DNA from 2 places in the Xenorhabdus bakwenae genome. Region 2 is predicted to be linked to the other one. Evidence: predicted binding sites of a transcription regulator. Region 2 holds the regulator's gene; the other holds the start of a gene.
The links. Region 2 encodes PhoB, which activates phosphate uptake and scavenging genes when phosphate is short. Its sites were predicted from a motif close to CTGTCATAAAACTGNCNNAT; they were not measured.

Region 1: a site for PhoB is predicted at 3,993-4,012, ahead of pstS (phosphate ABC transporter substrate-binding protein PstS). Genes of this name have one in related genera too.

What each region holds. Positions count from the first base shown of each region.
Region 1 is NZ_CP119194.1:3,114,405-3,130,540, forward strand. It holds gene PXH59_RS15640 (Tex family protein) at 1-1,349, opposite strand, end outside; gene greB (transcription elongation factor GreB) at 1,623-2,105, shown strand; gene ompR (osmolarity response regulator transcription factor OmpR) at 2,205-2,924, shown strand; gene PXH59_RS15655 (ATP-binding protein) at 2,921-3,952, shown strand; gene pstS (phosphate ABC transporter substrate-binding protein PstS) at 4,143-5,165, shown strand; gene pstC (phosphate ABC transporter permease PstC) at 5,197-6,156, shown strand; gene pstA (phosphate ABC transporter permease PstA) at 6,158-7,066, shown strand; gene pstB (phosphate ABC transporter ATP-binding protein PstB) at 7,166-7,939, shown strand; gene phoU (phosphate signaling complex protein PhoU) at 7,958-8,674, shown strand; partial or broken gene PXH59_RS15685 (ABC transporter substrate-binding protein) at 8,785-9,634, shown strand; gene PXH59_RS15690 (amino acid ABC transporter permease) at 9,734-10,471, shown strand; gene PXH59_RS15695 (amino acid ABC transporter permease) at 10,473-11,312, shown strand; gene PXH59_RS15700 (MFS transporter) at 11,448-12,929, opposite strand; gene PXH59_RS15705 (TetR/AcrR family transcriptional regulator) at 13,030-13,569, shown strand; partial or broken gene PXH59_RS15710 (helix-turn-helix domain-containing protein) at 14,129-14,389, opposite strand; partial or broken gene PXH59_RS15715 (ThiF family adenylyltransferase) at 15,116-16,136, shown strand, end outside.
Region 2 is NZ_CP119194.1:3,646,419-3,662,554, reverse strand. It holds gene PXH59_RS18165 (ABC transporter substrate-binding protein) at 1-1,593, shown strand, start outside; gene PXH59_RS18160 (ABC transporter substrate-binding protein) at 1,868-3,490, shown strand; gene PXH59_RS18155 (SbcC/MukB-like Walker B domain-containing protein) at 3,695-7,375, opposite strand; gene sbcD (exonuclease subunit SbcD) at 7,393-8,610, opposite strand; gene phoB (phosphate regulon transcriptional regulator PhoB) at 8,880-9,569, shown strand; partial or broken gene phoR (phosphate regulon sensor histidine kinase PhoR) at 9,589-10,915, shown strand; gene brnQ (branched-chain amino acid transport system II carrier protein) at 11,271-12,611, shown strand; gene ggt (gamma-glutamyltransferase) at 12,712-14,472, opposite strand; gene PXH59_RS18125 (peroxiredoxin C) at 14,709-15,311, opposite strand; partial or broken gene PXH59_RS18120 (acyl carrier protein phosphodiesterase) at 15,494-16,082, opposite strand.

The DNA of each region.
Region 1 (16,136 bases), 530 kb from region 2:
TGCAAGCGGCGGGCAATGGAGACTGCACCACGCAGGGAAACATCCAAATCAGGGAATTCTAGTGCAGCCAATTCAGATGCGGAATAGACAGAAGCTCCCGCTTCGCTGACCACGACTTTTTGTGCCGTAACATCAGGATACTGTTTTTGCACGTTAACAAAGAAACGCTCTGTTTCACGGGATGCGGTGCCGTTGCCAATAGCAACCAGTTCCACCTGATGTTTGGTGCACAGCGCTGCGACTATGGCAGCCGCTTTGTTTTCCTGTCCGGTGTGCGGATAAATGGTATCGGTAGCAATCAGTTTGCCTGTCGCGTCAACAACGGCGACTTTTACGCCTGTACGCAAACCCGGATCCAGTCCCATTGTTGCACGCATACCCGCAGGCGCAGCCATCAGCAGGTCATTCAGGTTACGGGCGAATACGTTGATGGCCTCGTTTTCGGCTTTCTCACGCAGGGTGCCCATCAGTTCGGTTTCCAGATGCAGCAGCACCTTGATGCGCCATGTCCAGCTCACCACGGCTTTACGCCAATTGTCAGCCGGTGCATTGTTCAGGCGCAGGTTCAGGTGATCGGTAATAATTTGTTCGCAGTGGCTCTCTTTTGGCGCTTCCTCAAATTGTGGGTCTGCATTCAAAGAGAGTTGCAGGATGCCTTCATTGCGTCCACGGAACATAGCAAGGGCACGATGGGAAGGAACGGTGGCGATGGCTTCGTGGTGATCGAAATAATCGCTGAATTTTGCACCTTCTTCCTCTTTACCTTCGATAACCTTGGAAACCAGGTGAGCATTTTTCCATAAATACTCACGTACCTTCGCCAGCAAGGTTGCATCTTCGGCAAAACGCTCCATCAGGATATAACGTGCGCCATCCAATGCGGCCTTGGTATCAGTAACGCCCTTGTCGGCATTGACATAGGCCGCCGCCGCCAGTTCTGGTTCTTGTTGTGGATCTTGCCACAGCAGATCAGCCAGCGGCTCCAATCCAGCTTCAATGGCCGTTTGTCCACGGGTACGGCGTTTAGGTTTATAAGGCAGGTACAGATCTTCCAACTCAGTTTTGCTCAGTGTAGCGTTAATCGCTTCTGTCAGCTCAACAGTTAGTTTTCCCTGTTCCTCAATTGATTTCAGGATAGTCTGACGGCGGTTGGACAGTTCACGCAGATAACCGAGACGGCTTTCGAGTTGGCGGAGCTGTGTGTCATCCAGACCACCGGTGGCCTCTTTACGGTAACGGGCGATAAAGGGAACTGTATTTCCCTCATCAAGCAGGGAAATGGCAGCTAGGATTTGCTGTGGTTGAGCCTGTAGCTCACCGGCAATGATTCGACTTAAAGATTCATTCATGGTCTGTTTTCTTCAACTTCTTTAGGGCCTGTAGATATTCTGAGACATCAGCAGACAGAGCCGGATAAGATCAAATTTCATCTGAAACAGTATCGGCATGGTTCAAACTGGCTCCATTTATACGTGCTGAGCGCGATAATTTCCAGTTTAGCGCGATATTTCAGTTATGTTGCAGCAGAATTCATCAAATATCTTCTGAATTGGGATTGGGTTGATGAAAGTTGATAAGATATAGTACTGCGCCATTAATCCTTTTTCTCAAGTGAGTTTTTCATGGCCAAGAGTCACTATATTACCCGAGAGGGCTGGCATGTACTTGATCAGGAATTGAAATATCTCTGGAAAGTTGAACGTCCCAAAGTTACCCAAGCGGTTTCAGATGCCGCTGCATTGGGGGATCGTTCAGAGAATGCAGAGTACATTTATGGTAAAAAAAGGTTAAGGGAAATTGACCGCCGAGTACGGTTTTTGTCCAAACGACTGGATGTACTGCAAATTGTCGATCCTGACCCGCGCCAAGAAGGGAAAGTCTTTTTTGGGGCATGGGTAAAAGTTGAAAACGAGAATGAAGAGGAACACCTGTTTCGTTTGGTAGGGCCGGATGAATTCGATCCTGCCAGGAAGTGGATCTCCATTGATTCTCCGGTGGCGAGGGCATTACTGGGTAAGCAGGTTGATGATGAAGTCACAGTGATGACACCGAATGGCGTGGTGACTTACTGGATACTGGAAATTCGCTATCAGCCTTTGGCATAAGTTGCCTTAAAATACATGCGGTTAAGTTTCTATTGGGGTTATGGGTTTTCTGTGAAAGTAATGGATGTTGCGGGCATGGAGCATCTTGGGAGCTGAAACATGCAAGAGAGTTATAAAATCCTTGTTGTTGATGATGATATGCGCTTGCGGGCGTTACTGGAACGCTATTTATCCGAACAGGGGTTCCAGGTGCGTAGCGCCGCAAATGCAGAGCAGATGGATCGTTTATTGACCAGAGAATCTATTCAATTGATTGTCCTGGATTTAATGTTGCCGGGCGAAGATGGGTTGTCTATCTGTCGAAGGTTGAGAAGTCAGCATAACGCGATCCCGATCATCATGATATCCGCGAAAGGGGAAGAGGTTGATCGGATTGTGGGGCTTGAAATCGGCGCTGATGATTATCTTGCCAAGCCGTTTAACCCGCGTGAATTGTTGGCACGTATGCGTGCTGTCCTGCGGCGACAGGCGAAAGAACTGCCGGGGGCACCGACGCCGGATGATGCGGTGATCAAGTTCGGGAAATTTAAACTTGATCTTGGAACGCGTGAAATGTTTCATCAAGATGAATGGTTACCTTTGACCAGTGGGGAATTTTCCGTGTTGAAGGTGTTGGTTTCTCACCCACGTGAGCCATTATCACGGGATAAATTGATGAATCTGGCTCGGGGACGAGAGTATGGTGCGATGGAGCGTTCCATTGATGTCCAGATTTCCCGTCTGCGTCGCCTGATTGAAGAAGATCCTGCCCATCCGCGTTATATCCAGACGGTTTGGGGGCTGGGATACGTTTTTGTTCCTGATGGAAACAAGGTATGAAAAAGCCCAGTGTAAAAAAGATTTGGCTTTCTCTGCGTACTTTGTTTTTCTGTGTTCTGTACTTAGTGCTGGGCAGCTTGCTGTTCAGCGCTCTGGTTACCTTACTGCTGGTGGTATTAGAAAAGCTCCCTTTTAACGCGGTATTTCCCTATCTCTTTATCAGTGTTTTTGCGGTGGTATTGTCCGTGTTCATGATGTTCGGGCGATATTCCGCTGTCCAGAGACATTCATTGAAAGCCATGCAGAATGCCGTTATCGACATGGGAAAAGGAAAAAGAGGCTCATCAGTGCCTGAAAGGGGGACGCCCGCTATCCGTTCCGTGATTAGGGCGCTTAACCAATTGTCCACGGAGCTGAAATCACAGGAAAGCGATCAGGCGGTATTAATGGCTGGCGTGAGCCATGACTTGCGCACTCCGCTTACCCGTATTCGTCTGGCGATGGAAATGATGGAGGGAAAAGATGATTTTCTGGCAGAATCGGTTCATCAGGACATTGAAGAGTGCAATGCCATGATTGATCAATTCATTGATTATCAGCGGGCAGGGCAGGATATGCCGATGACATGCTGTGAATTGAACGGGTTGCTTAAAGAGGTGATTGCCGCAGAACAGCGTTGTGCGGCAGATACCGATATTGAAAATCGTTTAGCGACAAGTTCGATTTTCATTTTAGCCCATTCCTTTTCCATCAAACGTGTACTGGTCAATCTGTTGACTAATGCCCGGCGTTATGGCAATGGATGGGTTCGTATCAGTAGTGGCTCAACAGAAAAATTTGGCTGGTTTCAGGTTGAGGACAACGGTACTGGAATGACGAAAGAAGCCGCCGCCATTTTATTTCAGCCTTTTATGCAGGGAAATAATAAAAGTGAAATAAATAATAGGGGCGAAATAAATAAGGGCGTGGGGCTGGGGTTGGCGATCATCCGCCGTATCATTGATAGCCACGGGGGAGATATTCAGGTGGGGAGCAGTGAAAAACAGGGGCTGTCCATTCGTGTATATCTTCCATTGAGTGCAACATAAGAATCGCATTGGACGCAAAATAAGGCACTGCCGAAACCGCCTGTCATAAAAATGTCATCATTCATACATCTTATTGTCATTGCATTCACCTATTTTCTTTATTGAATCATTTTCTTACCTGAAAATCAGATTGTCAGCGATACCTGTCATTTATTTTTCATTAATGATGTGTATTCCAACAGGAGATAGTATGAAATCAATGCGTACCACCGTGGCGAGCATCATGGTTACTGTATTTGCCATGACATCCCTGTCTTCATTTGCCGCCGCCAGCCTGACGGGGGCAGGTGCAACATTTCCTGCTCCGATATATACCAAGTGGGCGGATTCTTATCAGAAAGAAACGGGTAACAAAATCAATTATCAAGGCATCGGTTCTTCTGGGGGTGTAAAACAGATTATTGCGAATACCGTTGATTTTGGTGCCTCTGATGCCCCGCTGTCTGACGAAAAATTGGCGACTGATGGTCTGTTCCAGTTTCCAACGGTCATCGGTGGGATTGTGCTGGCAGTGAACATTACCGGTGTTAAAGCGGGTCAGTTGGTTCTGGATGGTAAAACCCTTGGTGATATCTATCTGGGTCATATCAATAAATGGAATGATCCGGCGATTGCAAAGTTGAACCCCGATCTCAAACTGCCAGAGCAAAACATTGCCGTGATTCGTCGCGCGGATGGCTCAGGGACTTCCTACGTTTTTACGAGTTACCTGTCCAAAGTTAGTAGCGATTGGAAACAAAAAGTCGGGGCTGGCTCGACCGTCAAATGGCCAACAGGATTGGGCGGTAAAGGTAATGACGGGATTGCTGCATTTGTTCAGCGTCTGCCGGGTTCGATTGGTTATGTCGAATATGCCTATGCAAAGCAGAATCACCTGGCTTATACCAAACTGGTTTCAGCGGAGGGAGCTGTGCTAGCGCCTACCGAAGAGAACTTTAGTGCGGCGGCTAAAGGGGCAGATTGGAGCCACAGCTTTGCCCAAGATCTGACAAACCAGAAAGGCGATAATGCGTGGCCAATTACCTCGACTACATACATTCTCATCTACAAAAAGCAGGCAAATGCAGTCAAGGGTGCAGAAGTGCTGAAATTCTTCGATTGGGCTTATAACAACGGCAAACAACAAGCGAAAGAGCTAGATTATGCCACCCTGCCGGAAGAAGTGGTCAGCCAGGTGCGTGCAGCGTGGAAGCGTAATTTCCCCTTTTATTAAGGGGACATAACCTAACATGAGAATGATGCGTATGGCCGAACGTAAAACGGCACTGAAAGCACCAAGCAAAAAGGGTGACATTATCTTCAGCGTTCTGGTTAAGTTAGCGGCGTTGTTAACTTTATTTCTGCTGGGCGGCATTATCATTTCGCTGATCATTGCTTCCTGGCCGAGTATACAAGCATTTGGTTTTGCGTTCTTATGGAGCAAAGAGTGGGATGCGCCGGCAGGGATGTTTGGCGCATTGATACCGGTTTATGGCACATTGATGACTTCGTTAGTTGCCCTGATTATTGCGGTTCCCGTGAGTTTTGGTATCGCCCTGTTTCTGACGGAATTGTCACCAAACTGGTTAAAACGTCCGTTGGGTATGGCGATTGAGTTATTGGCCGCGATCCCCAGCATTGTTTATGGCATGTGGGGGCTGTTTGTTTTCGCTCCACTGTTTGCCACCTATTTTCAGCAACCCGTTGGTGACGTGTTCTCCAGTATTCCCATCGTGGGTGCGCTATTCTCCGGCCCTGCCTTTGGCATCGGCATTCTGGCGGCGGGTGTCATTCTTGCCATCATGATTATCCCCTATATCGCTTCTGTCATGCGCGATGTGTTTGAACAGACCCCTGTGATGATGAAAGAGTCTGCCTATGGTATTGGTTGTACAACATGGGAAGTGATTTGGCATATCGTCTTGCCGTATACCCGAAATGGTGTCATTGGTGGCGTCATGTTGGGGCTTGGCCGGGCATTGGGAGAAACAATGGCGGTCACTTTTATTATCGGTAATACCTACCAACTTGATAGTGTGTCTCTGTATATGCCGGGGAACAGTATTACCTCTGCATTGGCAAATGAATTTGCTGAGGCTGAATCAGGCCTGCATACCGCCGCATTGATGGAACTGGGGCTGATTTTATTTGTCATCACTTTTATTGTCCTGGCGTTATCAAAATTGATGATTCTGCGTCTGGCAAAAAATGAGGGGCAGCGCTGAGATGACAACCATCAATGAGCAACCCGCCCCTTTCGCCAATACAGTAAATGACGCGGAGATGAAAAGCCGTCGCCGTATGCAGTCATGGCGTCGTCAGAAAAACCGGCTGGCGCTGATGCTCTCCATGATGACGATGGCATTCGGTTTATTCTGGCTGGGCTGGATTTTATTCTCCACTGTCACTAAAGGTATCGATGGTATGTCGCTGGCGTTGTTTACTGAAATGACGCCTCCTCCCAATACCGAGGGCGGTGGACTGGCAAACGCCATTGTGGGTAGCGGTTTGCTGATCTTCTGGGCGACGGTGTTTGGTACGCCATTGGGGATTATGGCGGGCATTTATCTGGCGGAGTATGGCCGCCGTTCATGGCTGGCAGAAATCATCCGTTTTATTAATGACATCCTGCTTTCAGCGCCTTCGATTGTGGTTGGATTGTTTGTCTACACGGTTGTGGTGGCAAAAGTGCAGCACTTTTCGGGTTGGGCAGGCGTCATTGCACTGGCACTGTTGCAGATCCCCATTGTTATTCGTACAACGGAAAACATGCTGAAACTAGTGCCGGATAACTTGCGTGAAGCCGCTTATGCACTGGGCACACCAAAATGGAAAATGATCTCTGCCATCACGTTGAAAGCCTCAATATCCGGCATTATGACCGGTGTATTGCTGGCTATTGCTCGTATCGCCGGTGAAACGGCTCCATTGTTGTTCACTTCGCTTTCCAACCAGTTCTGGAGCACCGATCTTAACCAGCCGATGGCAAACTTGCCTGTCACTATTTTCAAGTTTGCCATGAGTCCATTCTCCGACTGGCAACAGTTGGCATGGGCGGGGGTATTGTTGATTACTCTATGTGTATTGCTCATTAACATTGTGGCGCGTGCGTTGTTTGTGAAGAAAAAGGACTGATGTTTTTCAAAGGAACAAAAGCAGAAAGTATTAAAGAGACAAATACTGATGAATAAGGCTAATGACGTTATTTCAGTAAACAATACGGCGATAAACAACATGGCAGTCAATAAAATCGCAGGAAGTAAAATTCAGGTATGTGATCTGAATTTCTATTACGGCACGTTTCATGCGTTGAAAAATATTACGCTGGATATCGCACAAAATAAGGTAACGGCATTCATCGGGCCATCGGGCTGTGGTAAATCCACGTTACTGCGTATTTTCAATAAAATGTATGAATTGTACGGTGATCAGCGCGTTGAGGGTGAAATTATTCTGGATGGCACCAATATCCTGACAGACAAGCAAGATGTTGCCTTGCTACGTGCCAAAGTTGGGATGGTCTTCCAGAAGCCGACACCATTCCCGATGTCCATTTACGACAATATTGCTTTCGGGGTGCGCCTGTTTGAAAAACTGCCCAGAACAGAGATGGACGAACGTGTCCAATGGGCGTTGACCAAAGCGGCATTGTGGAATGAAACCAAAGATAAATTGCACCAGAGTGGGCATAGCCTTTCTGGTGGTCAACAACAGCGTCTGTGTATCGCCCGTGGTATTGCTATTCGTCCAGAGGTTTTGTTGCTGGATGAACCCTGTTCGGCACTTGATCCCATCTCGACAGGGCGCATTGAAGAGTTGATCAGCGAACTGAAATCGGAATATACCGTCGTGATCGTCACCCACAATATGCAGCAGGCGGCTCGCTGTTCGGATTACACGGCATTTATGTACCTGGGTGAACTGATTGAATTTAGCGATACGGACAGATTGTTTACCACACCGAAGATGAAACAGACCGAAGATTACATTACCGGCCGTTACGGTTAATACGGGGTATAGCATAATATGGATAATCTGAATCTCAGCAAACATATCTCCGGTCAGTTCAATGCTGAACTGGAACATATTCGTACAGAATTGATGACAATGGGCGGGCTGGTGGAAGAACAGCTCAGTAAGGCGATTCTGGCGATGCACAACCAGGATGAAGTGTTGGCGCGGCAAGTGATTGAGGATGACCAGAAAGTCAATATGATGGAAGTGGCGATTGATGAAGCGTGTGTTCGCATCATTGCCAAACGTCAGCCGACGGCCAGTGATTTGCGTCTGATCATGGTTATTTCAAAGACCATTGCTGAACTGGAGCGGATTGGCGATGTTGCCGATAAGATCTGCCAGACTGCGCTTGAAAGATTTTCACATCAACAGCAATCCTTGCTGGTTAGCTTGGAATCATTGGGACGCCACACGATCCAAATGTTGCATGATGTGTTGGATGCCTTTGCCCGTATGGATCTGCAAGAGGCTATCCGTATCTACCGTGAAGACAAAAAAGTTGATCAGGAATATGAAAGTATTATCCGTCAGCTCATGACCTATATGATGGAAGATCCCAGAACGATTCCGAATGTCATGACGGCGCTTTTCTGTGCCCGCGCGATTGAGCGCATTGGTGACCGTTGCCAAAATATTTGTGAATTTATCTTCTATTACGTCAAAGGACAGGACTTTCGTCATATTGGGGGTGATAAGCTGGAGAAATTACTCACCCAAAAAGACTAGTTTTTATTCCTAACTGGAATAAATATAGTATTTTATATTATTTCAGGTGCTATATCTAAATTGATAGCTTTTGTTGATAGATAAAAATTAATAACCAACAGGGGTGTACAATGAAGATCCGCAATCAATCTCGCGTAGCAGTTACTGCTCTGCTGACCGGTTTGGCCTTGGTTTCAGGAGTGGCAAAAGCAGATAAACTTGATGACATTAAAAAAGCCGGCACGGTACGTATTGCGGTATTTGACAGTAACCCACCATTTGGCTTTATCGATCCCAAAACGAAAAAATTGGCAGGCTATGATGTCGATATCGCCAATGCGATTGCTAATGATTTAGGGGTGAAACTGGAATTGCGCCCAACAAATCCGGCAAACCGTATTCCTTTGCTTTCTTCCAAAAAAAATCGACTTAATTGCCGCTAATTTCACCATCACTGACGAACGTGCAAAGCAAGTTGATTTCTCCGTTCCTTATTTTGCCACGGGCCAGAAGTTCATTGCCCGCAAAGGCGTTCTGACCAAGCCGGATGATATTGCCAAACTGCGTATTGGGGCAGATAAGGGAACAGTACAGGAGATTACCCTGCGTGAGCGTTATCCAACTGCCAAAGTGATCTCTTATGACGATACGCCGCTGGCATTTGCGGCTTTAAGAAATGGCAATGTTCAGGCGATTACGCAGGATGATGCGAAACTGGTCGGTTTGCTGGCAAATGTACCGGAAGCCCAGAAAGCCGATTTTGAAATTTCCCCTTTCAGCATTACTCGTGAATATCAAGCAGTTGCGGCCTCCAAAGGGGAAACACGATTGGTGGATTCGGTTAACCAAACCTTAGTGAAATTGGAAAAAGAGGGTGAAGCAGCGAAAATCTACAATCGCTGGTTTGGCCCGGAAACTAAATCCGCTCAACCGCGAGGTGATTTTAAATTTGCTCCGTTAGAGGATCAGGCAAAACAGTAATGTTTGTTTAGTGCTTCCATTTAGTGCTTCCATTTAAGAACACCAATTGATTAGCCCCGTTATTTCGGGGCTTTGCTGTTTGTTTATGCGGTGAATGATATGTTTGAGCAATTGATTACTGAGCATTTACTGGCTCCTGAATATCTTCAGTGGCTTTGGCAGGGATTTCTGATCACCTTGTGGCTTTCTGCCTGTGTCATGATCTCTTCTACTTTACTGGGTTTTGTCATTGCGGCGGTACGGGATAGCCAAATCAAGCCACTGCGCTGGCTGGTGACGGTTTACACTACGGTATTTCGTAACACGCCTTTGTTGGTACAACTGTTTTTCTGGTATTTCGCATCCGGGCAAATTCTGCCACAAGAGGCGATGATGTGGCTGAACACGCCCCACGACACCCTGATTTTCGGTCTGACACTGGCATGGCCATCCTTTGAATTTTTGGCGGGATTTATTGGATTAACCCTTTATTCAGCCCCGTTTGTGGCGGAAGAATTACGTGCGGGCATTCAGGGCGTCGCACGCGGGCAGAAATATGCTGCTCATGCATTGGGCTTAACGGGCTGGCAGGCCATGCGGTACGTTGTATTGCCACAGGCATTGAAAATAGCCATGCCACCCTTGTTGGGGCAATACATGAATATTGTCAAGAATTCATCATTAACCATGGCGATTGGGGTGGCAGAACTTTCCTATGCTTCTCGTCAGGTGGAAACCCAAACCTTACAAACCTTTGAGGCATTTGGTGTGGCGACAGTACTCTACATCGCCATTATTGCGGTGATGGAAGGCTGGGGACAATGGCGCCAACAGAAAACAGTGGCGAGAGGGTATTGATATGGACTTTACTGTTATTGCAGAAAACTGGCGTTATTTGCTATTGGGAACCTTTCCCGATGGGCCGTTGGAAGGCGCGGCATTGACGCTGGTCATCAGCATCATAGCGGGGACGATCTCCATTGTATTGGGTATTCTGGGTGGCGTTGCTCTGGCGATGTTGCGTGGTTTTTGGGCCAACCTGTTGGCGGCAGTACTGGGTTTCTTTCGCGCTATTCCGGTCATTATGCTGATTTTCTGGACGTACTTTTTGTTGCCTGTCGTATTGGGGATGGAGATCCCTGAAATTACGACCGTTGTCTGTGCGCTGGCATTGATTACTTCGGCTTATTTAGCACATGGTGTTAAAGCGGGAATTTTAGCGATTGGTGATGGTCAATGGCGGGCTGGGTTATCACTGGGCTTCAATCGTTGGGAAGTGCTTTGGCATATCGTTTTGCCGCAGGCATTGCGTATGATGGTGCCTTCATTCATCAATCAGTGGATTGCGTTAATTAAGGATACCTCATTGGCGTATATCGTTGGTGTGGCAGAACTGTCATTTTTGGCGACCCAGGTGAATAGCCGCAGTATGGTTTATCCGATGGAAGTCTTTTTATTCGTTGCGCTGGTTTATTTTGTCATGTGTTTGTCACTGGAGTTAATTGCCAATTACGTTGCCCGCCGCTTCTCGGTGAGGCGTGAAAGAACCGCAATCTTCGGCTTCTGGCGTAAAAAAAGCGTTGACCGTGGTGCCGCAAAATTAATATCTGGCATCTGGCAGATATTTTCGTTGTTGTATTCATTCCCTGCGCAGCGGGGAAATATAAGGTCTCGCGTCGTCTTGCGGATTGCAACCTGACGTTTATCGAGTATAAAAGAACTGCAAAATCACCTTTAATTTGTGATGTTAGTCATAAAGATATTTAAATTAACCGCTTAAAGGAACATTTTCAGAGAGCCGCTTAATGCGGCTTTTTCATGTTTATTGGCTCAATTAATGGCGTTTCTCTTTTCCAAACACAGCAATGAGTACAGAAGTCAACAACAGCAATGTCCCTGCTGCGATTAACACCGACAGGAATGAGTGATTGAAAGCCTGTTTTGCTGCATGGATCAGTGACAGTGCGACCTCTCCCTTTAGCCCTTCTGCAACAATAAGTGCCTCATCAATACTGTTTCGCGCCAGTTCTGGAATACGTGTATCAGCCGGAAGAATAAATGAGGCAGAATAGACCGCCACCATCAGACTGCCGAGAACGGCTATCCCGATTAAACTTCCCAGTTCATAAGCGACTTCTTCGATAGAGGCAGCGGTGCCAGCTTTATTTTCTGGGGCATTTAGCATGATGGATGTGGAAGCAGCGGTCATTGCTGCGCCGCTACCAAATCCAATGATGCAAAATGCAGTGATTTGCACGAAAAGCCCGGATTGCAGGCCAGCGAGATAAACAGTGATCCCCAGACCGGCAAAAGCGAGTGAAAGCCACATGATCCGCCCGGCACCAAATTTGGGTATCGCAATTCCGGCCAAAGGGCCGGCAATAAAAGAGGCAATCGGAATGGGCAGAATAAATAGTCCCGCCAGAAGGGGAGATAGACCCATAGCGAGTTGGAAGCGTTGACTGATAGCAAGTTCCATCCCGACTAGTGCTGCTGTGGAAACGAAAGCTGCGACGACTCCCGCAGTGAAAACACGATTGCGGAAGAGGTTGAAATCGATCATCGGGGTTGATGAACTTAACTGGCGACGAATGAAGATGACGGTGAAAATAATTCCTGCGATACCCACTGTCGCGGCGGTTAACAATGAAGGTACTGGTTTGCTTAATTCTTTGATGGCATAAGTGATACTGACCAAACCAATCATAATTTGCACCGAAGCAATCAGGTCAAAGTGATGGCCTGGATTGTCCGGGCTTTTAGAAATGACGACCAGTGCAAAGCCAAACGCAATCAGAGCAATCGGGATGTTGATCAGAAAAACCGATCCCCACCAGTAATATTCGAGCAGGAACCCGCCGATAACCGGGCCAAGTGCAGCTCCGCCCGAAGCTATAGCAGACCAGATGCCGATGGCAAGTGCCCTTTCGTTTGGATCTGTAAACGCTTGCCGGACTATGGCGAGTGTCGCCGGCATCATCATCGCCGCGCCAAAAGCAAGCACCACACGTGCAGCAATCAGAGTGGCAGGATTGGGGGAAAATGCCGCCATCAGCGATGCAACGCCGAAAATGGCTAACCCGTGAGTAAACAGTTTTTTGGCACCCAAACGGTCAGTTAACGCCCCCATAGCGGGAAGTAACCCTGCGATGGTCAACGTATAGGCATTCATGATCCACAATTTCTCTGAAGCAGAAGCGTGCAAATCATGTGTTAACCGTGGTAAAGCGGTGTATAGCACGGTCATATCAATAACAACTAAGAAAAGTGCACTGGAAATAATAGCGAGCACAAGCCAGCGGATATTCGATTTCATAAGCAAATTCACCAATGCGGTTTGGTCACCTTACCGAACCTTGACTAAATTGTTGGCGATTATTATAAATACATCCGTATTTAATGAAAAGGAGGTTCGCATGGGACGACGTAAAACAATTGACCGAGAAGTTCTGCTGGATGCAGCGGAACAGATTGTCACAACACATGGCGCTGCGGCTCTCACGATTGATGCACTGGCGAAGGCGGTTGGCATTACCAAGGGGGGAGTGCAATACAGTTTTAGTACAAAAGATGGCCTGATTGATGCGATGCTTGAGCGTTGGGAGGCGAGTTATGACGAACAGTTTCATGAAATTGCCGGACATGATCCCCACCCGTTGACAGCCGTGCGTGCGCATATTGAGGCGACCAGACGATCTGATGAAGCATCGACGGCAAAGGCGGCTGGTTTGATGACGGCTTTATTACAAACACCGGAACATCTTGAATCAACCCGTATCTGGTATCGACAACGCATAGCAGGCTTGGACACAACGACGGAAGAAGGCCGGCAAGCGCGTTTGGCGTTTTTAGCTACAGAGGGGGCATTCGTTTTGCGTTTCTTCGGCTTAATGGATATGTCCGAGGATGAGTGGGGAGATATCTTTACCGATATTCTTGCTGCTGTGTCACCCTGAATTTCTCCGGCAAGACCAATCGCGGATAAATCGAATAAAATATCGTCACAAAATGAATTTCCTCAAGAATCATAATGTTATTTAAGTTATTGATTTCACGTTTAGCAATCGTTTTCTTTTTTGTCGTTTCAGGGTAACGATTTATGTAGGTTTCCTGTAGGATAGGCCGAAAACTTCGCTTTTTTTGGGAAACAATATTACATGAGCACAATAAATTCTGGCTCTGCTCATCGTCAGGGCCTGCTTCAGCGTGTGTTTAAATTAGGGGAACATGGCACGACTTGGAATCGAAAAAAAATTATAATTTATTGAAAATAAAAAATTTATAATCTTACCTTTCTTTCTATGCCCCTTTTAATGCTCCCGGATTTTTTTGCTTGCTTTTATTTTTATATCTGACTGATTTTTTCTTAGTTATATCGCTTATTGTGCACTTTGCAATCATCTTAAAGCAAAAAACGTGAGGGTTAAAAATGGTCAAATTGGGTTGACATTTTACGCTCAGGGCTTGAGATAAAAAATTCTCATTTTTACAACATCGATCACAAATTACAGCGGGTTATTTCTGTGGTTTACTGCGAACCTTACGCTCAATTAATCGTCCGTACATATCAAAATAACGGCTAGGCCAGATTTCAGAGGGATGGATTGCCAAGATAGTTCGCAATAATCCATTCGCCTTTAGGCCACTGTCTGCTGAGTGCATTTGCTAGAGTTGATGAACTGAGTCCCGTCTCACGGGAGGTAGCTGCTAAGGTTGTCCCACGTTTACGTAATCGATGATATCGGCCTGATGCCAGTCATTTCTAACGTTATTCATTCCTGCTACCCCTTTCATTAATTAATGTTGATGGTGGCGATCCAGGCAGGGTTTGCAGACCGGCACTTATTCCGGCGAGACATAGCCTCCCCAGCCTGAACCACCATAGAAAAGGTAATAGCAAGAACACTGGAAAAGTATCTTACCAGTGTATAAGTGCACAAGGCTGCAAACTTCTGTTATTTATTTTTTGAAAATGGTTGCTTAAAAAACAATATGTATAAAATGAATCTACCAACATCTGATTCATTAAATTTAATTATGATTTTATTTTCACAGGATAGAAAATCTGCATAGACCGGTGCATTATTTATAAGGAATTTCCCGTTTTGAGATGAGAGTTAAGTAGATTAATTCCTAAGGATAGCCGAAAAGCTTCAATAATCAGAGTTAAATTACTTTCATTACAAATAAATAAAATTTTTTGTTTTTATTGTTGCTATGTTAGATAATATAATGTAGATCTATTCTAGAAAGATAATCTTTTTGGTTTATATAATATTTAGATTAGCTTGGTAAGATTTATTCTTTTATTAATATATGTGGAGGCGAACATGATCTCTTATTCAGTTAACTAATTAAAAAACAGATGGTGTGTATACTTGTGTATGCGCACCATCTATATAATTTAATTAGGTTTATTTGGAATAAAAAAGGATGTAAATTAAGTGAAAAATGTTAATTTTCATACTGTAATTTATGTTGATTAATTAGGAGTGAATTTGTATGAAAAATAAAGAAATTAAGTATATTCTTTCAAGAGATACTTATGTTGGCTTTTTAGGGCGTAGATGTGTTTTTTCAGTTGGAAATAGACAGGAAGTTTTTGATAATGAAGAAGAATATATTCCCATTTTAAAAGCATCAAAAATCTGGAAAGAACCAAATACAGTAGAATCTGTTATTAAAAAACTTATACATGATGGATTAACATTAGAAAAATCAGTAAATTCAATAAATTTTCTTATAGAAAAACATCATGTCATATATGATGAGCCTAGTAAACTAAATAGATATAGTAGGCATTACCTTTATTATGGCTGCTGGAGTTATAGTCCAAATGATGTACAGGAAAAAATTTCATCAAGTCATGTGATTGTCATTGGTTGTGGAGGAATAGGTAACCACATAGCAACAAATTTAGCTACTGCTGGAATTGGTGAGCTAACTCTTGTTGATGATGATTTAATAGAAATATCCAATCTAACAAGGCAGCACATGTTCACGGAAGAAGATGTTGGTTTCCATAAAATTGATGTACTAGAAAGAGAGATAAAAAAAGAAACAAAAGCATTAAAATTAATACAATTAAAAAATCAATAAATAATAGCGATGACCTCGATTACTTACCTAAAGCTGATTTAATAGCACTATCCGCTGATTATCCTCATGAGTTGGTTTTTTGGGTTAACTCCTATGCTGTAAAGAATGGAATACCTTTTATAAATATTGGTTATGTTGGTGATATTGCTGTTTTTGGCCCATTCTATATTCCTAATGAATCTGGTTGTTTTGCTTGTGGTTCAAATATAGCTCCAGATATTGAATCTGACCATATTGATTTGCATCAATATGCTGAAGTAATAAATGGAAATTTTCAAGCGCCGTCTTTTGTTGCTGTTAATGCAATGTCATCAGCTATGGCAACAAACGATATTATTCGATATTTGGGGAAATGTGTTAGACCTCTATCTGAAAATAAAAGAATAGGAATCCACTCGAATAAATTAAAAATCGAATACCAAGA
Region 2 (16,136 bases):
AAAATATTTATATGTTCTGTCAGTCTGATGCTGGGAAATATCACTTTCTCATATGCTGCGATTGTTCCTCCCAATGTACAATTGGCGGATAAGCAAGAAATTACCCGCAACAATTTTTCCGAACCAGGTTCATTAGATCCGCATAAATCTGAAGGTAGCAGTGAATTTGATATTTTGAGGGATTTTTTTGAGCGCTTAGTTGATACAGATAAAGAAGAGCATATTATCCCCGCTTTGGCTGAACGCTGGGAAATCAAAGATAATAAAACGTGGATCTTCCATTTAAGAAAAGGGGTTAAATGGTCTGACGGTACACCGATGACTGCCCATGATGTGGTTTTTTCATTACGGCGATTGGTGACACCTGACACGATTTCTCCTTACGGGAGTTACCTGATTCAGGCGACTGTCGTGAATGCCCGTGAGGTACTGTCTGGTAAGAAAAAACCGCAAGAACTCGGTGTGAAGGCCCTGGATGATGCAACGGTAGAAATTACACTGGAAAGGCCAAAAGCGGGTTTTCTGCAAATGCTGGCGCATCCCGCCATGTCTCCTGTTAGTGAACAGGTTATTAAAAAATATGGCAGTAAATGGACTCTGCCCCAACATTTTGTCAGCAATGGGCCTTTTAAACTTTCTGAATGGGTAGTGAATGAAAAAATTGTCGGTATCAGAAATCCCTATTATTGGGATAATAAAAATACCGTAATTAATAAAGTCACTTACTTGCCATTATCGGATTATAAAGCGGATCTAAACCGCTATATGACAGGCGAGATTGATATCTCTAACGGAGGGCCACCGGAATTCTTGCCAACCGTTAAGAGGAAGTTTGGTGATCAATTACATGTTAAACCCATGATGAGTGTTTATTATTATCTCTTTAATATGCAAAAGCCGCCATTTAATGATGTTCGAGTCAGACAAGCGCTGGCTTTAGCATTGGATAGAAATATTATCACTGACAAGGTATTAGGAAATGGTCAAAAGCCCGCTAATGATGTGGTGTCTCCGGGGGCTGGGGGTATTTATTTAAAACAGCCAGAATATGCCTCATGGACACAGGAACAGCGCGTCGCCAGAGCCAAAACGTTACTGAATGAGGCTGGTTTTAATGAAAAGAACCTACTTAAGTTTACCTTATTATATAATACCTCTGATGGTCATAAAAAAATTGCCATTGCTGCCAGCTCGGCGTGGAAAAAGAATCTAGGTGTGGAAGTTATCTTACAAAATCAGGAAACCAAAACACAAAATGACAGTATTACGCAAGGCAATTTTGAGCTGACAAGATACGCATGGAATGCTGATTATAGTAGCCCGACTAGCTTTTTAGATATTTTCACGTCAGGGAATACCAATAACCATATGAGATATCAAAATAAGGAATTCGATCAATGGGTTTTAAAAGCAGATGAAACTAATGAACCCGCCTATTATCAACAAGCCATTGATATTCTCAATCAGGAAATACCTGCCATCCCCGTTTATTATTATGTCCGTGTAAAACTAGTCAGGCCCTATGTTGGTGGATTTTACGTTGACTCAATGGGAAATATCCCGACAAAAGATCTCTATATTATTAAACACTGATAACCATAGTGGTTCGTGATACCTGTTCAAAGGAAAAGCAAGAATTGCTTTTCCTTTCAGGATAACTTTTTCCTCTGTGCTGAAATTTGAAAACTATTGTGTATAAATACATAACTATAAATACATAGCTATAAATACAGTATTTAAAAAATTTATTATTATTGCATTAAATAATTTATTGGGTAATAAATAGCGTGTCATGCTGAAATATGGATTGAAAATAAAATAAAGGATAAAAATAAATAATTACAGCACAGCTATGGGGAGACATGACATGTTAAATCAAATCAGCAAAAAAACGGTTAAAACATTAGTTTTTTCTATCAGTATTATATTGGGTAGTACAACATTGTCTTATGCCACAGTTATTCCATCAGGTACACAATTAGCAGAAAAACAAGAAATTGTCCGCAATAATGGTGCAGAGCCTGCTTCATTGGATGTCGATAAAGTTGAAGGTAATATTGCATTAAACATTATCAATGATTTTTTTGATACGTTAGTAGGCACGGATAAACAGGGCCAGATCATACCCAAACTGGCCGCAAGCTGGGAAACGAAGGATAATAAAACCTGGATTTTTCATCTGAGGAAAGGAATCAAATGGTCTGATGGTACGTCAATTACCGCGCATGATGTGGTATTTAGCTGGCGGCGGTTAACAAATCCTAAAACGCTTTCGCCATATGGCAGCTATTTTGCGGATGCTTCCGTGGTGAATGCCAAAGAGATTTTAGCCGGAAAGAAACAAGCGGAAGAGCTTGGTGTCAAAGCCCTGGATGATTCGACATTGGAGGTCAGGCTAGAAAAACCTGTTGGATACTTTTTACAGATGCTAGCGTTCAATATTGCGTCTCCGATTAGCGAGAAAGCCGTTGAAAAATATGGAGACAAATGGACTCAACCTGATTTTTTTGTTTCCAGTGGCGCATTTAAGTTAGCAGAGTGGAAAGTGAATGAAAAAATTGTTGGAGTAAGAAATCCTTATTATTGGGATAATAAAGACACCGTTATTAATAAGGTCACTTATCTCCCACTTTCATCAGATACCTCAGATTTAAACCGTTATCTGGCCGGAGAAATAGATATTACATTTACGATCCCATTAGGATCTTTTGCCTCATTAAAGAAAAACATGAACTCACAGGTTCATATTTCACCGATACTTAGCACATATTACTATGAATTTAACAATAAAAAACCGCTGTTTAAAGATATTAGAATCCGGCAAGCACTAGATCTTGCTTTGGATAGAAATATTATTGCTGATAAAGTTGTTGCTCAAGGGCAAATACCCGCTTATACCATCCTGCCACCAGGAATTGGTGGTTTTAAATTTAAACAGCCTGATTATATCTCATGGACACAAGCTCAACGTAATGAAAAAGCTAAACAATTATTGAATGAAGCGGGCTTTAATAAAAATCATCCTCTTAAATTTAATTTGGTTTGCAACTCATCAAATTTACATAAAAAAGTGGCTATTGCGGCAACCTCGATGTGGAAAAAGAATCTCGGTGTTATTGCTAATATACAAATTGAAGAGTGGAAAGTTATGCTGGAGAACGAACATCAAGGGAAATTCGATGTCGTTAGAGGCGGGTGGATTGGCGATTATAATAATCCGATAGCTTTTTTTAATATATTTACAACAAATCAAACCAATAATACCTCTTTTTATTCTAATAAAGACTTCGATAATTGGATTCGTCAAGCAGGAGAAACGAATAAACAAGAGGATTTTCAACAGGCACTCGATATTATGACAAAAGACACTCCTGTTATCCCCGTTTATTACTATGTTACTGCGATATTGGTGAAGCCTTATATTGGTGGCTATTACGCCGATCTTTTGGGGAGAATATCAACGAAAGATCTTTATGTCATTAAGCACTAAATTAAGAGCCTGCTAAAGCAGGCTCTCCATCATCTATACGCGATAAACTTCAAGTTGCAATCCGCAAGACGACGCGAGGCCTTATATTTCCCCGCTTCGCGGGGAAATATAACACGCATCTTGAAGTTGGATTGGTATATTGCAAGGCTTTATATACACATCACACACATTGCTCAGGCGGTTGTCACTATTTGATTTCCATGTTTAAACCCGAAATTCTGCGGCTAATTGGCTGAAGCCCAATCCATTCTTTTTTTCCACTTTGATCTGAACAGGAATTCGCTCTTTTAAGGCTTCTACATGGCTAATTACCCCGATAGTTTTTCCTGATACATTAAGGTGATCCAGTGCATCCAAAGCGATATCCAGGGTTTCAGGATCAAGCGTGCCAAAGCCTTCATCAAGGAACAGGGATTCTATTTGTGTTTTGTTACTCACTAGATCAGACAAGGCGAGGGCAAGAGCCAGGCTGACAAGGAAACTTTCACCTCCAGAAAGCGTTTTAGTATCCCTCATGGCTTCCGCTTGCCAGGTGTCAACGACTTGTAATTCCAGCCCACCGTCATCCTTGCGTTGCAAGTAGTAGCGGCCATGTAATTTTTCCAATCGAATATTAGCCAGATGCACGAGATGATCCAATGTCAGGCCTTGAGCAAAACGGCGGAATTTAGCGCCATCGGCGGAGCCAATAAGATTATTGAGATAGCTCCAGTCATCATATGTTTGCTGTAAAAGTGCGATCTGTGCCAGTAACTCCTGTTGGTGTTGGCGGCGAGTTGCATCACTGCTCAATAGGGTTCTGACTTCACCTTGTTGTTGGTTGTTGTGTTTCAACTGAGCCGTAACGTCGGTCAATAGGGCGGCTAATTGTTGAGGTTCATACTGGTTAAGTAATTGCGGCTGTGTTTTTGTATGTCGTTGTAAGGCCACTTCTGATTCATGGTGGCGTGTTTTGGCCTGCAATTGTTGCTGTTCAAGTTTTTCTTGTAATTGTTGTAATTTTTCCCGCTGTTCCGGTTCCAATAAAGCACGTTCAAAGGATGATTGATCAGGAAAGCCTTGCTGTTCTAAGCCTGTTTGGAAATGGCTGGCAGCACGTTTGTAGTTTGCTTCGGCGGCGAGGTGGCTTTTTTCTATTTCACTGGCAGCACCGATTAATTGACTCATTTTATTTTGCAGTGTTTGCAGATGGAAAGTTGCTTGTTTGTGGCTCGTTTCCAGTTCATTGGTTTTTTGTTGCAAAGCCTGACGAACGGCAATGATGGATTGTTCGCCAAATAAACGATGACGTTCCTGGCGTGTTTGTTCCAATAACTGTATTTGTTGTTTCTGCTGTTCATTCAAAGCATGAAGATGAGTGGAGAGCTTATTTTTTTGTTTGTCTAGTTCACCCAGTTTGCTTTGCAAGGCTGCTTGCTCTTTTTGTAGCTGCTGCCACTTTTCTCGTGAATTGTGGTAGTTTTTTAATTCCTGTTCACGCTGTTGCAGCCAGTTTTCTGTTTCATAGGGGGCTGGGAGTGTGAAAGGTGTTGGCTGTAATTGTGTGTTTAACTGTTGTGCTGTCGCTGCGTAGTGAGCTTCTATTAGTTGAACTTCTTCCGCCTTTTCTGCCAATTGTTTTTGGGCTGAATCCTGTTTGAATTTTTCCAATTCAATATTCTTTTCACAAGCCTGGTATTGCTCCCGATTGGCAGCAAGTGCTTTTTCGGCTGCTTGATAGTTTTTCTCTGCCTGTGAAAGTGCTTTTTGTTGAGCTTGGTATTGGTGATAAGTAGATTGTCGCTGACTGATAAAGTGATTAACCGTCTCTGCTTTCATCGGTAATTCTGTAGCTTGTAACTGCTGGCAATGGTGTTCCCACTGTTTAACCAATGCTGCTAATTTAATATTGTATTGTGCAATATTTTGCTGCAATTGCTCGCAGTGCTGCTGTTGAATCTGTTGTTTTTGCTGTAGGGTTGCACGATTTTCTTGCAATTGCTCAATCTGTTGGCGCAGCGTTTTCAAACGCTCTTCTGAATGTGGTAGGGCAATATTCTGGTATTCGTTGATTAAAGGATGATGAGTTGAACCACACAGCGGGCAAGATTCACCTGCTTTTAATTGTGACCGTTCTTTTTCCAGGCTAACTATTTGTTGTTCTAAACGAATTCGATTGGTGAGATCGTCATAATGTTGCTGCTTATCTGCCAATTGTTGATTGAGGATTGTGATCTGATCAGGTAAGGCTTTTACCAATGCTTGAGATTGGATCAATTGGTTTTGATCGGCTGAGATCGTGGTATGTAACTGCTGGATCTGGGGAAGTAAGATCTCCAGTTGGTTTTGTGATACTAATTGTTTCTGATAATTTTCTAAATTTTTTTGTAATTGTTCTAGTGGATGCTTTTGCTGCAAAGTTGTGAGTTGGCTTGCCGCAGTGGCAAGGCTGTTGCGCAGTATTTGGCTCTGTTCTTGTTGTTTGGCTAACTCTGCATTCAAGGTATGTAAATCATCGGTTGTGCGGGCAAGCTCTGAGGCAATTTGTTGGGTGCTTTGGGTAAGCTGATCTATTTTTTCTTGTCGCTCTTTCTGGCGGGTGAATAGTTGTTTCCATTCAGGCAGTTTGCTGTCCAAACTGCGGTAATAAGGGTGCTGCTCATCATAGGATTCCAACGCCTTTTGTTCGCTATTTAAAGCTGCTGTTTGGTCCTGTGTCGCTTGGTGTTGGGATAAGATGTCTGTGAGGTCACGGTTTTGTCCTGCAATCTCTTGCTCAAGTTTCAGCAGATCTTTGGATTGGATATCAATTTTATGATCGAGCGGCATAATTTGCGCTGAGATGAGCGTTTCTTGTTGGTTTTGATGCTGTTGATGTTCTTCCCGCTGTTTTTCCAGTTGTGTCAGTTGCTGTTCGGCAGGTTGCAGCATGGCCAGTTGTTGTTGGCGCTCATACTCTATTTTTGTGCGTTGTTCTATGATCCGCTGTTTTTCATGGATGGCTCGGTTTTGGGCATCCCATAATGGACGGATTTTCTCTGCGGGTTCGCCAGCAGCAAGTTGTTGCAATTGAGGTTGTGCTTCCTGAATGTCTTGTTCAGTTTGTTGTAAAAGTGAAGCACTGCTGACCAGTGATTGCTGTAGCTCATCCTGTCGCAAAAGCCACTGTTCAGCTGTTTGCAAGGCTTTCATTTGTTGGCTGAGTTGGGTTTCTTCTGTAATGAGCTGCTGTTGTTGGTTTTGGTATGTCTGTTGTTGTTCTGGCGTGAGTAACTCAATGGAAGCGGCTTTGGTTTGTTGGATATTCAGCTCAGATTGCACCTCTTTATGGCGTTGATAAATTTCTTGGGACAGCATGCCGTAAATTTCTGTACCGGTTAGCTCTTCCAGTAGATCGGCTCTGTCTTTATCCTGTGCATTCAAAAATGCGGCAAAATTCCCCTGTGACAAAAGCATGGATTTGGTAAAACGGCTAAAATCCAGCCCAGTTATTTCGGCTATTTTTTCTTTTTTCTCTGGAATTTTATCAGCCAGGATTTTTCCCTCTTTTTTGAGGGCTAATTCTCCTTTTGGGGGCTGGAGTTTGCCATTTACCTGGTTACGAGCACGACGCTGACTCCAAAATGCCCGATAAGCGACGCCTTTGACTTCAAATTCTACTTCAGCAAGACACTCTGCGGTATGATGGGTCATAAGTTCATTTTGCGAGGCAGAAATAGTGTTGAGCCTTGGTGTTTCATGATAAAGGGCGAGGCAAATGGCATCCAATAAAGATGTTTTCCCTGCACCCGTTGGGCCGATAATGGCAAACAATCCATTGCTGGCAAAGGGTTCTGCCGTAAAGTCAATTTTCCACTCACCTTGCAGGGAATTGATATTTTTCAGCCGTAAGCTAAGAATTTTCATGGCATGTTCTCTTCAGGTTATTGCTGAGAAATATCATCCAGCGTCTGTTTAAATAGAGTGGTCAGGCGTTGTTTTTGGGCAAGATCATCGATTTCTGCCAGCGCTAAACGTCGCTCAAAGACTTCATCTACACTTAGCTCGGTAAGCGTTTCTTTATGTTGTTCTGACAGTGACCGTTGGCGAGCGCTTTTGCTGCGGCGTAGCAGGATAATCTCAACAGGCAACCCTTCACTTAGGGCCTGAATGCGTTTTTGGATGTCGTGCAGATAATCCTGGGTTGCGACTTCAATATCCAGCCAAACCGGGCGCTCTCCCTGATGTTCCTTGAAAACGTGTAATTGCTCTTCGATTTGTTTCAAATTACCACGAATAAGCTGCATAGGCTGATAATGTGGGATTGGTAACAGTGTGATGTTATCGAGTTTGCCTGATTTAAAGTCCACTAAGCAGACACTTTTTTCCTGTCCCACTTCATCAAAGCTGAGTGGAATAGGAGAACCGCTGTAGCGGATATGCGCTGATTTACCGATGACTTGCGGGCGGTGGATATGCCCTAGTGCAATATAGTCAGCAGGAGGGAATGACTGTGCGGGGAAGGCCTCTAATGTGCCGATGTAAATATCTCGAACGGAATCTGTAGTGGAAGCGCCCACCGTAGTGAGGTGACCCGTGGCGATAATCGGTAATGGCTGGCCGAGCTGTTCTCGTAATGCACAGGCTTGTTGGTAGAGCTTGTGATAATGCCCGGAGATGGCATCCTGTAGTGCCTGTTGCTTTTGTACGCCCGATTGCCCTGCCTGACTGGTCATAATATCCCGTGGCCGCAGATAGGGAATGGCACAGAGAATGGCCCCTGCATTGCCATCTCTGTTATTCAGAAGCTTTATTTGCTGTGTGATATCTTCAGTTTCAGCATTGGCAATCACAAGGGTATTCAGGTAAGAGAGGAGGGATTTTGATTCGTTAAGTGTGGCAACAGAATCGTGGTTTCCACCAAGAATGACAAGCTGGCAGCCTGTAGGCTGTAATGCCACAATGAATTTGTTATAAAGTTCACGTGCGTAGCTGGGGGGCGAACCAGTATCAAAAATATCGCCGGCAATAATTAGTGCATCAACTTGATATTGAATGGTTTTTTCAATCAGCCACTGCAAAAAATGCTTATGTTCAGCAGCGCGGCTTTTAGTAAAAAAATATTGGCCAAGATGCCAGTCAGATGTGTGAATAATTCGCATGATTTTCCCGCCCGTTACTTCCTTGCTTGTTGCAGGGGTTAATTATAATGGCAGTTTGAGGGATGTCCTGTGCAATTCGACATTCTTTACTGAATTTTCGAGCTACTTCGCATCCACAGTGAAATATGACAAAGTTGCAAAATTTTCTTTGGGAGCCAGTTTGTCTCTTGCTAATTGAGGAGTAAGAGGTTTCATCAAAGTGTCATAAAATTGACTCATAATGTTTTGTCGTGAACTCACTGACCTTAATGACATTAACGGAATTAACCATGGTTAAACGCATTTTGGTAGTTGAAGATGAAGTGCCGATTCGTGAAATGGTCTGTTTTGCTCTGGAACAAAACGGTTATCAGGCCATTGAAGCGGAAGATTACGATACGGCGCTAAGACGTTTGTCTGAGCCTTATCCTGATTTGGTATTATTGGACTGGATGCTGCCGGGAGGTTCGGGAATACAACTTATCCGGCAAATGAAACGGGATAATAACGTTAAGGCGATCCCTATTATTATGGTCACGGCTCGGGTGGAAGAAGAAGATAGGGTACATGGCTTAGATGTCGGTGCCGATGACTATATAACAAAGCCTTTTTCACCCAAGGAATTGATTGCCCGGGTTAAGGCTGTTTTGCGCCGCCTTTCACCTATAGAGTCGGAAGAGATTATTGATATGGATGGATTAGCGCTGGATCCGTCATCCCACCGCGTTTCCAGTCATGGACAAGATGTGGACATGGGACCAACTGAATTCAAACTTCTCCACTTTTTTATGACTCATCCTGAGCGTGTTTATAGTCGTGAGCAGCTACTCAACTATGTGTGGGGAACAAATGTTTATGTGGAAGATCGTACGGTTGATGTACATATTCGCCGCTTGCGTAGGGCGCTGGAGATAGGGGGTCACGCAAGGATGGTACAGACGGTGCGGGGGACGGGTTATCGCTTTTCTACCCGCTATTGATTGTTCGGAGTAAAGTCGCGTGCTTGAGCGTTTATCCTGGAAAAAGTTGGTATGGGGGCTTGTGCTTTTTTGCTTGCCCGCTGTCATTTTGTCTCTTTTCATCGGTCAGTTAGCATGGTTGCTGGTTATTGCACTATTTTTGGCTCTGATATGGCATGGCTATAATTTACTGAAATTATCCGATTGGTTATGGCTGGATCGCAATATGTTACCGCCCGCCGGTCGTGGCGGCTGGGAACCTATCTTTTATGGTATTTATCAGTTGCAGCAACGCAATCGCAAACGACGTCGTGAACTTGCATTACTCATCAAGCGCTTTCGCAGTGGGGCGGAATCGTTGCCGGATGCCATTGTGATAATGACCACGGAGGGCAATATTTTTTGGTGTAATCGTCTGGCTCAGCATTTACTTGGATTCCGCTGGCCTGAGGATAACGGTCAGCATATTTTCAACCTGCTTCGCTATCCTGATTTTAGCCGTTATATTACAGCGAATGATTTTTCCCACCCTCTGTCCATCGAATTGAATAATGGCAATATGATAGAGTTCCGCATTATGCCTTATTCTGAGAAGCAATTATTGATGGTCGCACGCGACATCACCCAAAAACGACAGTTGGAAAATGCCAGACGGGATTTTTTTTGCCAATGTAAGTCATGAACTCAAAACCCCTCTCACTGTACTGCAAGGTTATCTGGAAATGATGGAGGATCAGGCGTTCAACACTAACGTAAACCAGAAAGTCATCGGTACAATGCGGGAACAAATACGAAGAATGGATGGTTTGGTGCAACAACTGCTGCATCTTTCCAAAATTGAAGGGGGACCACAAGTGAACATGAATGAAGTCGTGGATGTTCCCAACATATTGAAAGTATTGCAACGAGAAGTATTACAACGAAAAGTATTGGCCTTGGGAAATGAGCAGCACGATATTGTGTTTGATATTGATGAAAGGCTGAAAGTGTTTGGTAATGAAGAGCAATTACGCAGTGCAATGTCCAACCTTGTTTATAACGCCATTACACATACCCCTCCGGGCACAAGGATTGAGGTGAGCTGGCGAGATGTTTCCCAAGGTGCACAGTTCAAAGTGGAAGACAATGGCGGTGGAATTAGTGCGGAACATTTACCACGTCTGACAGAACGTTTTTATCGCGTCGATCTGGCCCGCTCACGTCAAACTGGGGGGAATGGGTTAGGTTTATCGATAGTGAAACATGCATTGCATCACTATAATACTCATCTTGATATTGCGAGTACTTTAGGGAAAGGCTCAGTGTTTAGCTTTTTATTGGCATCTCGGCTTATTGCCTCTGCCAAAAACCGTTTTACGACAAAATGATTTATGCGTTAGCATGAACAAAAAATGTGCGCGAGCAGAAAATGAACAAATCATATAGTGTGTATTCAATGATAGATAACAATAATAACTGATTTTAAAAACCAGTTCAGTACATTATTCTGGTTTTTGGTTTTACACTTGCCTTTTAGCGCTATAAAAGTTTTACTTGGGGGCAGTTGTTGGCGATTCTAGCTGTTATTACTACTATCATTCTGTATCTTGCGATTATCAGTGAATATTATGTTGATCACTGACTGTTAAATCAGAATTCGGTCTCGCCAGTGAAAATTCAAGTACTTGCGATAGTTACTGTCGCAAATGCATCTCTTTTGGCAATAATACATTAGCAATCATTATGGCATACCGTTTATCATCTAAGGATATTTGGGCATTAGGTTTTATGACCTTTGCCTTGTTTGTTGGTGCGGGAAATATTATTTTTCCGCCTATGGTTGGCTTGCAGGCAGGAGAGAATGTTTGGATCTCAGCCGCTGGCTTTTTGCTAACTGCTGTTGGCATGCCGGTCATTACTGTCATTGCGTTGGCAAAAGTGGGTGGGGGCATTGAAGCACTCAGTGCACCGATTGGGAAAACGGCAGGTCTGATTCTGGCAACTGTTTGCTATTTAGCTGTCGGCCCCCTGTTTGCAACCCCCAGGACTGCAACGGTTTCTTTTGAAGTGGGTATGGCATCACTTACCGGAACAGGTGATCTTCCTCTATTTATCTATAGTGTGATCTATTTTGCACTCGTGGTGCTGATTTCATTGTATCCGGGCAAACTACTGGATAGTGTTGGCCATATATTGGCCCCAATCAAAATCGTGGCGTTAGCCATTTTAGGAATTGCGGCTGTGTTGTGGCCGGCAGGTGGCCCTGTTCCTGCTATTGAAACTTATCGGGAAACTCCGTTCTCAAATGGCTTTGTCAATGGCTATTTGACCATGGACACACTGGCTGCAATGGTATTCGGGATTGTTATTGTTAACGCTGTTCGTTCCAGAGGGGTTGCGGCTTCTTCCCTGTTGACGCGCTATGCTATGTGGGCTGGCGTGATTGCCGGTCTTGGCTTGACGCTGGTATACCTCTCTTTGTTCAAACTTGGGGAAGGCAGTGGCACATTAGTGCCTACCGCAGATAATGGGGCTGCGATTTTGCACGCCTATGTCCAAAGCATTTTTGGTAACTATGGCAGTTTCTTCCTCGCGGTACTGATTTTCGTTGCTTGTATGGTGACTGCTGTTGGCTTGACGTGTGCTTGTTCTGAATTTTTCAGCCGTTATTTGCCATTATCCTACCGTACTCTGGTACTGATTTTAGGCACATTCTCCATGTTGGTTTCTAACATGGGCTTAAGTCACTTGATTAAGTTCTCACTTCCCGTACTGACGGCCATTTATCCTCCCTGTATCGTGCTGATATTACTGAGCTTTACAACCCGTTGGTGGCATAACTGCACCCGTATTTTGGCTCCTGCCATGTCTGTCAGTTTGCTGTTTGGGGTTTTGGATGCCATAAAAGTTTCTGAGTACCTCACTCATTTACTGCCTGAGTGGGCGAAGCATCTGCCATTATCGGATCAAGGTTTGGCTTGGTTACTGCCTACTTTACTGACGATGGTTGTGTGCGCTATCTATGACCGCATTGTCGGCGGCGTAAAGCTCCCAAAGTATGAAGTGCAGCCTGAAGAGAAGTAGGAATGAAGTCTATTCATGATAAACATGGATAAGTGATGTTATAAGATGGTAAAGGTGCGCTGTTGAAATCAGCCCACCTTTTTCGTTTATTTATGCTGAATTAATAACCAATAGCGGCACCGGCAGGTCGCCGTGCATCGTTAGCACCGTAGATGTAACCTTCATGGACAATACCTGATACGGCTGAATCGTTACCTGATGATTCCGGGGCAACGCCGGCAGCACCCGGCAATCCAATCATAATTAACTCTGTTGCTCCCCACGGTGTCTGTTCCACCATTTTGTAACCCATTTTTTCCAGTAAATTCAGGGTATCTTTCGACAGCCCACGTTGCTCATAATAGACCTCGTCTGGTAGCCATTGATGGTGGAACCGTGGGCTATCGACAGCTTCTTGTGGTGGCATGTTGAATTCGAGGATATTCAGGGCAGCTTGTAGCGTAATGGAGATAATGCGTGAGCCTCCCGGAGAACCCAAGACCAGGAAGATTTTATTATCTTTGGTCACGAGAGTTGGACTCATTGATGATAGTGGGCGCTTACCGGGGGCGATCGAGTTGGTTGCACCTTGTACTAACCCATACAGGTTTTTCTCACCGACTTTAGTTGTGAAGTCGTCCATTTCATCGTTGAGGAAGAAGCCGGTTCCTGGGGCAATCACGACAGCACCAAAACGTCCATTGATGGTGTAAGTGGTTGATACTGCGTTCCCTTCTTTATCTACCACGGAATAGTGGGTAGTCTCTGGTTTTTCATGGGGACCCATATCCGGTTGAACATTCACTGATGGGGTGGCTTTATTGGGTTGAATGTCTTTTCTGATTGATTCGGCGTAGCTTTTACTCAACAGTCGATCAAGCGGATTATTGATAAAGACTGGATCGCCCAGATAGGTATTTCTATCCATATAGGCGTGGCGCATGGCTTCTGTCAATGTGTGAATATAAGCAGCAGAGTTGAATCCCATGGATTTAAGATCGTAGCCTTCAATGACGTTTAATATCTCACATAACGTAACACCACCAGAGCTGGGCGGCGGAGAAGAGATGAATTTATAGCCTCGGTAACTACAGGTGACAGGAGCGGTTTCTGTAATGTGATAATTGGCGAAATCCGCTGCGGTAATAATTCCGCCTGATTTTTTTGACGCTTCTGCAACTAATTGGGGAATTTTGCCGTGATAAAAAGCATCAGGCCCGTGTTTGGCAATCATTTCCAGCGTGTTGGCTAAATCGGTTTGAATGAGCCGGTCCCCGGGTTCGAATGGCTTACCATTTTCACGCAGAAAAATACGGGCAGCTTCTGGATCTTGAGCAAAACGCTTAACTGTGGTGTCCAGAATATTGGTATCTCCACGGGTCAGAATATAGCCTTCGCGCGCCAGTTTGATGGCGGGTGCCATGACTTGTTCACGAGTTAATGTGCCATACTTTTTCAATGCCTCTTCAAATCCCATTACTGTACCCGGTACAGCAATTGATTTATAACCATACAGGCTGGCACTTTTGATAACGTTTCCATCTTTATCCTGATACATATCAGCGCTGGCTGCGGCAGGGGCTGTTTCACGGAAATTAATGAAAGTATCTTTTCCATTGGCAAGATGGATGGTCATAAATCCACCACCACCAATATTGCCACAGCAGGGATTAACCACTGCCTCGGCATATCCAACGGCAACCGCCGCATCAATGGCGTTCCCGCCCATTTTTAGAATATCTATGCCAGCTTGTGAAGCAAGGCGTTGTGAGCTGACAACCATGCCTTGTTTGGCTTCAACAGCAGGCTCAGTAGCAGCATAAAGTGGGGTGGAAATAAATAGGGATATAGTGATAAGTGTTATTTTCCATGCCTTGAACATGTGTTGATCTCCTGAGGATAAGCTTCTTGTTATTAGCCACTGTTAAGTCATTTGGGCGTTTATATTGCTTTTGTTACGACTTCGTAACTCACCTTATCTAAAGCTCAGGTTTTTTAAAAGATGATTTTTCGCGCGGAAGTCAGTGAAAAAAGAAATTTCAGATTAGAAAAACCAGCCGACTGAGCGGCTGGTTTGGCGCGTTTCATAACACAGTATGATGAACGCTTGGTGGGATATTACAGCTTGCCCGCGTTTTTGGTCAGGTATTTTGCTACGCCTTCCGGTGAAGCGCCCATACCTTCCTGGCCTTTCTCCCATTGTGCAGGGCAAACTTCGCCGTGCTCTTCATGGAATTGCAGAGCGTCAACCATACGCAGCATTTCATCAATGTTACGGCCCAGCGGCAGATCATTAACCACCTGATGGCGAACAACACCATTTTTGTCAATCAAGAAAGAACCACGCAGAGCAACGCCGGCTTCTGGGTGCTCAATGCCGTAAGCTTTCATGATGTCACGTTTGATGTCAGCAACCATTGGATATTTGACTTCGCCGATGCCACCTTCGTTGATTGAAGTTTTACGCCATGCGTTGTGAACGAATTCAGAGTCGAAGGATACACCAACAACTTCAACACCACGTTTCTGGAATTCTTCATAGCGATGATCGAAAGCAATCAGCTCAGAAGGACAAACGAAAGTAAAATCCATTGGCCAGAAGAAAATAACAGCAGCACGGCCATTCAGGTGTTTTTTCAGATTGAAGTTATTAACAATTTCACCGTTACCGAGAACTGCGGCAGCTGTAAAGTCAGGGGCTTGGCGGGTGACTAAAACCATAATTGACTCCTGTGATTTTAAAAGGTGTTATGTAAAAACGGGTTACAGCATAAGGAATTAGGTTATAGCAATAAAGAATAAAATACCAATCAATATAATAGTTTTTACCTATCAATAAACGGTTTTTAATTCCTTTTAGACTACATAAGATAAAACTATTTGTGAAAAGTTCAAGATAGTGGCTACTCAAACAGATGCTTATTTATTGCTAGTGACATCATTTCTGGATAGAACTGGCAAAATAATGCTTCAAAATCAAGGTAATGATTTTCAATATCCTGATACGATCCTGCCAATGCGGATAATTTTGGGCGCCTGCGTGCCATGCTCTGTAAGACATTGGCGATGCATGACATATCGGCATAACGGATGAATAAGTTTTGTGACCAGAGGTAGTTATTCAATTCCCGAAATTTTTCAGGGGTTGACGCGAGATGAGGTTCTATATTGTTGCGGGCAAGATTGACAAATTCGGGCAAGGAGTAATTTTTTTTCATATTTGTCCCAATGGCGAGAAAGAAAGTGATCCCAGATGATATCAAGGGTAATGGGGGCAACGCGCCGATATTCGGGGCGAAATAATTTGCGCGCTTCCAGGACAAGTGGATGCTTGTCCGTCAGACTGTCTACCCGACGGTGCATACGGATACCGGCTACAATATCAGAACAGAATGCGCCTTCTGGAGAGCCACGGACGAAATCTGCCATCAAATTCCCCAGTAAGGAACTTTCCGCTAATGCAGCTAAATGAAGGTGTGCGAGAAAATTCATAGCGAGAGTATACCGTAAATAGTCAAACCAGGTGCTTCTTTGTTGCACCCTTGC